2 regions of the Prevotella sp. P4-98 genome follow, and region 1 is predicted to be linked to the other one. Evidence: riboswitches for the same ligand, from Rfam matches in the RefSeq annotation. Region 1 holds a riboswitch; the other holds the start of a gene.
What was found. Region 1 has a riboswitch for thiamine pyrophosphate ahead of CIK96_RS10495 (TonB-dependent receptor). Riboswitches for the same ligand answer to the same signal wherever they lie in the genome.
Positions count from the first base shown of each region.

Region 1 (3,422 bases):
ACGGTCTTTGCTCTCGGAGTTGTCGAGATACTGACTGCTGACGAAATTGGTATGCCATGTGGCAGAGAATCCTGCATAGTGGAGGTCGATGAAGCCGTTGAGGATGGCAGAAGGTGAGAATGACAAGGTTGAATTGTCGTAGTGGATCTTCAATGGATCACCGTCCCAGTTATCTACATACTCGTCGAAATCCTTGATCTTGTTCTTGCTCAGACTGGCATTTCCTTCCAACGACATCCATGACAAGGGTGCCCATCCTGCTGTGAGCTCTACGCCCATACGATAGGAGTCTTTCACATTGGTGGTGAGTGCCTCACCGATGTCGCTCAGCTGACCGGTCTGTACCAACTGGTTGTCATAACCCATATAGTAGAAATTGGCACCGGCATGCCAGTTGCTGCCCTGATACTGATAGCCAAACTCTACGTCGAGCAACTTCTCTTGCTCTGGGAATGGATAGTTGTAGTTGTCGGTATAGTTGTTGCGCTCAGGTTCGCGATTGCTGTAAGCTACAGAAGCATAAGCCTTATGACCATTGTTGGTATAGCTGATACCTGCCTTCGGATTGAAGAAATTGTATTTCTCGTTGATGTCCAATACTTGGTTCTTATAGGTACCGTCAGCCTGCTCCACAAATTTATCGTTGACACCATCGGTCTTGTATTCTACACGACGGAACTGCAAATCGGCAAATACATTCCAGTTGTCGGCAAAACGATAGTTGGCCTTAACAAAGGCGCTATAGTCATACTTATGGGCATCAGAATCATAGTATTTATACTGACCATTGCTGCCTAAGAACTGGTTTTCTGCTGCCTGATTGGCAATATAGGTGAGATAGCCCCAGTGGTTGCCACGGAACTGCTGAAGGTTCAATCCGCCAATAACATCCCAGTGTTCATCCTTGTAGTTGGTGTTATAAACGATGCCATAGGTGTGCTGGGTCAGCCCCTTCTTGCGCACAAAGTCGGAACGCTTTACGAAATTGCCGTCTGCATCATAGAAGGTGAGACCAAACTTAGCAAATTTCGACTGGCTCTTGAACTCGTTGTAGTAGCCATAACCATAGGTGTAGTGTACGGCAAAGTTGTGACTCCAATGGTCGTTGGGAGTCCAAACAGCAGAAAGGATATTGTGGTTCTGATAGAAATTGTCGGTGGTCTTGTTCCAAAGACTACCATCACGCATGGTGTAAGGCACGATGGTATAGTCGCCCTTGCCGTTGCGCACCAATCCTGCTGTCAGGATATTGAACTTCCCGAGACCAGCAGCATCCATATCCTTATAGGTATAGATACCATCGCTCATCAACGTGAAGTTGGTGTCATAGTCGCTGGCGAGCACACCATTCCATGCCTGGCCGGTCTTTTCAAAGTTGCCGATATTCTTGTAGCTCACCTTGAAATTGTCAGCAAGCCATGTCAGTCCACCATAGTAAGAACCTGATCGTCCTGATGTTCCATCGATATAGCCATCGGTAGCGGTCTCATGATAGGCACCGTCGAAGATCAGGTGTTTGCCCAACAAACCTGTTGAGAAGCTGACACCTGTATTATAGGTGTTGAAGCTACCAAACGAACCTGTCACCTCTGCGGTAGGGATAAGCGATGGGAAAGCAGTAGCCATAGAGATGCTACCACCAAAGGCTCCATCACCATTGGTAGATGAACCAACACCACGCTGAATCTGCACACTACCCAAAAGAGCGGCATAGCTGTTCATATTGGCCCAGAACACGGTCTGATCCTCAGGAGAGTTAAGGGCTACACCATCGAGGGTGACATTGATGCGGCTACCTGCAGCACCACGAATACGCATATAGCTGGTACCAGTGCCCAATCCATTCTCACCCCATGCAAGGATGCCGGGTGTGCGCGAAAGGAGGAATGGGAGTTCCTTTCCTGTACGAGAAAATTGCTGGAGTTCTGATTTCTTAATGTTGGCTACGGCATAAGGAGCTTCCTTGGCTGCACGTACACCTTTTACTACTACCTCATTCAGCTGGTGCACCTTGACGGTGTCGATTGTGGCTTGTGCCCATACGGCTTGACTGGCAAAAACACAGCACACCACACTGAATGCAATCCTGTTTAATCTTTTCATTGAATGTTTGTTATAAACCTTAAACTATATAAAGGGGGAAAGAACGTAGTCCAAGGAAAATTCCTACGACAGCATTACCTGTACAGGTTCTATGGGTATGTTCTCAGCCTCCGTCTCTTCTACGAGTAGGTAGCACCCCTTAGTTAGCGCTCTGCTAACCGATTGCAAAATTACTATAAATAATTGAAACTGCAAAATTATTGTTATTTTTTTGAGCATGAGCACCTTGTGCGCAACAAAGAGGAACACACGACCTCCACCACTTCTTCCTGACAAAGCCTACAAGGAGAAACCGTTACCAAAGTAACTATAACGGGAGTTATCAGGATTGACCACGATTTGCTCTACTACGATTTCGGGAGCTATCATTACAAATCGGCAGATTGGGTAAACTTGAGTACACTCTTCTCACTTTTTGCGAATCTCACAAACTGTTCGGCTGCATTGACATAAAGTCCACAGAGGTCATCAATACTTGACATGAAACTGTCTTACCATTCCAATAATCGTCAAAACTACACACACCACTCCCCATCCTTATAATTATATAATAGGTGTAAGCAGTATTGCCACACCTCCCAACGTGTGGCAATACTGCCGATGCCATGAGTACGCACCTATCGGTTGCGTAGCACGCCAAACTATAAGATAGAAGCACCATTGTCCAATGCAGACAATGGTGCCAAAGGATTATAATTTCTCACCGTAGCAAAGGTCGCCACAGTCGCCAAAGCCAGGAATGATATATTTGTGTTCATTCATTCCGGCATCAATGGCGGCACACCAAACAGTGGCATCGTCGGGCAACACAGGACGAATGGTATCAATTCCCTCTTGTGTAGCTATCACACTGGCGATATGTATCTTGCGAGGCTTACCTGTTTTGTAAAGCGCTTCAATGGCAGCAGCCATCGAACCACCTGTAGCCAGCATCGGATCAACAAGTATCAAAGTCTTGCCCTTAATGCTGGGCGATGCCATATACTCGGTATGAACGCCCACTTCGGTATGCTCGCGGTTGGTGTACATGCGATAGGCAGACACAAAAGCATTCTCTGCACGGTCAAACACCTGAAGGAATCCTTCATGGAAAGGCAATCCCGCACGCAATACTGTACCTACAACAATTTCATCTTTAGGCACTTGAATATCACAAATGCCCAACGGTGTGGTAACAGATTTCAACTTGTAATCGAGCGTCTTAGATATCTCATAAGCCATCAACTCACCCACACGCTTGATGTTATTACGGAACAACAGACGGTTGCGCTGATGATTCTTGTCGCGCAATTCAGCCATATAGAGGTGCATCACGCTGT
Region 1 is NZ_NPJC01000062.1:22,944-26,365, forward strand. Features, by position in the region: gene CIK96_RS10495 (TonB-dependent receptor) at 1-2,103, opposite strand, end outside; TPP riboswitch at 2,147-2,253, opposite strand; gene upp (uracil phosphoribosyltransferase) at 2,794-3,422, opposite strand, start outside.

Region 2 (3,422 bases), on a different contig from region 1:
TGACAATACCCGTCAGACGGGTGTCGGCAAGATGGATGTTCTTCAGACGGATGCCGCAATGGATGGTGAAATAGTCCACACCCTGTTCGCACTGCTCGATGAGCGTATCGCGGAAAATCTCCCACGTCAGGTCTTCTGCCTTGCCGTTGACCTTCTCAAAAGCCTGATACATCGGTACGGTACCTACGGGAACAGGGCAGTTGCGCAGAATCCATTCGCGCGTTTCGTGGATGTCTTTTCCCGTGGAAAGGTCCATCAGCGTGTCGCCGCCCCATTTGCAACTCCATACGGCCTTTTCCACCTCTTCCTCGATGCCCGATGTGGTGGCGGAATTACCGATATTGGTATTGATCTTCACCAGGAAATTGGTACCGATAATCATCGGCTCGCTTTCGGGATGCTTGCGGTTGGCTGGGATTACGGCACGTCCCTCAGCAATCTCCTTGCAGACAAATTCCGGGGTGATGTGGGTGGTAATGCCCAATTCCTCGCAGTTCATGTTCTCGCGTATTGCCACATACTCCATCTCTTGCGTGATGATGCCCTGTTTGGCGAAGTACATCTGTGTCTCTCCCGCCTTGCGACCGTCAATCCACGGTTGACGCAATTTAGGGAGTCCCTGTTTCAGGTCGATAGCCATATCGGGGTCGCTGTACGGTCCGCTGGTGTCATAGACATAGACGGGGGCATTGGCTTCTTCATGGCGCACATCGCCCTTGAAAGTGACGGTGGGGGTGAGGTTTACCTTTCTCATACCCACGCGCAGTTCCGGATAGCGTTTTCCTTGCAGATAGACTTTCTCGGAAGATGGATAATTGATCTTGATTTTTGTTTCCATTTCTTTTATATTGAGTTATTTGGCTATTTCTTTCTCTGTAAGACGGATGAAACGTTGCATCTCTTCCACAGGACTGTCGGCATTGAGGATGGCGCCGCTTACGGCAATACCGCTGACTCCAGTTGCCATGACGTCAGGGATGTCGGAGGACAAGATGCCGCCAATGGCTACGATAGGGATGGTGATGTGGTGGAGCTTCATCTGACTGACAATACGGCGGTAACCGTCTGCACCGAGGATGGGGGACAGTTTTTGTTTGGTGGTGGTGAAGCGGAACGGACCGCAGCCGATGTAGTCGGCTCCATCGCGGTAGAGTCGTTCGACATCGTCGAAGGTGTTGGCGGTGCCGCCGATGACATATCGGCTGCCCAGGAGTTTGCGTGCCTCATTCACGGGCATATCGTTCTTGCCGAGATGTACGCCGTCGGCACCTGCCTCCTGTACCCATTCTGCATGGTCGTCGAGGATGAATGTGGCATGATATGTCTGGCAGAGTTGGCCGATGGCTGTGGCTGCCGCCAGGAACGTATCTTTCGGCGCGTCTTTCATGCGGAGCTGGATCCAGCGACATCCGCCTGCCAAGGCGAGGCGTGCTCCTTCTACGTAGTCGTAACGGTCGTTGGTGTGTGTAATAAACTGTATCATTGTATGATTAGCTTTTCTGGGTTAAACAAATGGTTTACTGGGCCGTTGCCCCTTCCTATGTTGACATCCTTGCCGGCTTCTATGGCAGAGGACAGGTAGCACTTGGCCTGTTGTATCGCTTCGGGAAGGGATGAGCCACGGGCGATAAATGAGGCAATGGCGGAGGATAGGGTGCAACCCGTGCCGTGGGTGTTGCGCGTAGTAACGGTGGGATGGGAGAATGACAACGGAGGGGTGTCGGCTTGGTAGAGTACGTCGGTCTTGGCCTGTCCTTCCAGATGTCCGCCCTTGATGAGTACCGCCCTGCAACCGAGTTGCAGAATGTGGCGGGCGGCACGTTCTGTGTCGTCTATGCTGCGGATGGAGGTGTGGGAGAGGACTTCGGCTTCGGGGATGTTGGGAGTCAGCAGGGTGCATAGGGGGAGGAGGCGTTGGCAGAATGCCTCAACCGCATGGGGTTGCATGAGTAGCGCCCCGCTCGTAGAAACCATAACGGGGTCGATCACCAATGTGGCATGGGGATAAGGGGAGAGGGTGTCGGCAATGGCACGGATGATCTCTGCATTATTGACCATTCCCACCTTGATTACCTTTGGGGCGATGTCGTCCATAACCGCCTTGATCTGTCCGGCTACGATGTCTGGACGGATGGCTTGCACCGCCTGCACGCCAGTGGTGTTCTGAACGGTGACGGATGTGATGGCGGTAGCGGCATAAATGCCCAAGGCCGACATGGTCTTGAGGTCTGCCTGGATGCCGGCTCCACCGCAACTGTCGGATCCTGCTATGGTCAGTACGCTAATATACCTCATTTTGTTTTCATTTTTCTGAGGTACATCTGCTGACGTACTTTCAAAGACGATACGGAATAGAAACAGCTTCTGGATTTCTGCCTGAACCATCAAGGCGAGAAAAAAGAAGCAATCCCTTCGGCAGCATTACCTGCATCAGGTTCTATGGGTATAATCTCAGCAACACAATCGTGACGCACCCCTTATTTCTTCTTGTAAGTATGATACAAAGGTAGTGAAAAATTACAGATAATGATGATGATGGTCTGTTATTTAAGATTTATTCACACCGACAGCGACCCAATGGGTGTTGGATCGCTGTCGGACGGAAACCAGTTTCGGTTTATTTTTCGGTATAGAACTTGATGAGGCGGGTGAGGGCTTCTTGGCAGACGGGACAGAAGTCGGGGTGCTCGTTGGTGCGCATACGACAATCTTCCTGTCCGCGCCATACGCCATGGGTGAGATAGCCGCCACCCTCTACCAGCGAGGCGCGTCCTTCATCGATGAGTTTCTGCCATTTGGCAGGATGCGTGGTGTGGGTGGTGAGGTTGGGTTCCCAGGGTTCGGTATCGGCAAAATACATGGGGTCGTCGTCACCGTAGGGATATTCGTCGCCAAGACCGCCAAAGGAGTGACCGAATTCATGAACCACCACAGGAAGGAACTGTTGGCCACGCGTGTAACAGAGGTTGTAGGAATTGTAGATGCCTCCGCCGCCATAGTGGGCTGTATTCGCCAGGATAATGATATGTTCGTAGGGTGTTCCTGCCAACAGGTCGTGAAGGCGCTTGAGGTGCAGGGTGGTCAGGTAGCGTGTGGAATAGAAGGTGTCGAAATGGCTTCCCAGGGCGGTGTCGAGCCAGATGTTCTTACCGGGTTGGCTGACGTCTGTATCATGGGAAGACGATTGGATGGCGATGATATTGAAACGATCTTGCAGTTGCTTGAATGGTTCGTGGCGAAACAGCGCCTCGGTGGCTGCACGGCAGTCGGCAAGATACTGATCCATCTGTCCGACGGTGTAGCCCTCGGCAACAAAAGCCACATGGATGCATCGGGCGGTGTCGGCAGCAGCATGAATCGTGGTGTAATGGCTCTGTTGGTGCTGGCGACGGATGAGGATGTCGGTGGGATTGACACGATGG
Region 2 is NZ_NPJC01000001.1:4,472-7,893, forward strand. Features, by position in the region: gene thiC (phosphomethylpyrimidine synthase ThiC) at 1-838, opposite strand, end outside; gene CIK96_RS00035 (thiamine phosphate synthase) at 854-1,483, opposite strand; gene thiD (bifunctional hydroxymethylpyrimidine kinase/phosphomethylpyrimidine kinase) at 1,480-2,295, opposite strand; TPP riboswitch at 2,390-2,488, opposite strand; gene CIK96_RS00045 (M64 family metallopeptidase) at 2,618-3,422, opposite strand, start outside.
Region 2: it holds a riboswitch for thiamine pyrophosphate, as region 1 does, so the genes downstream of both, thiD (bifunctional hydroxymethylpyrimidine kinase/phosphomethylpyrimidine kinase) here and CIK96_RS10495 (TonB-dependent receptor) in region 1, are expected to answer to the same signal.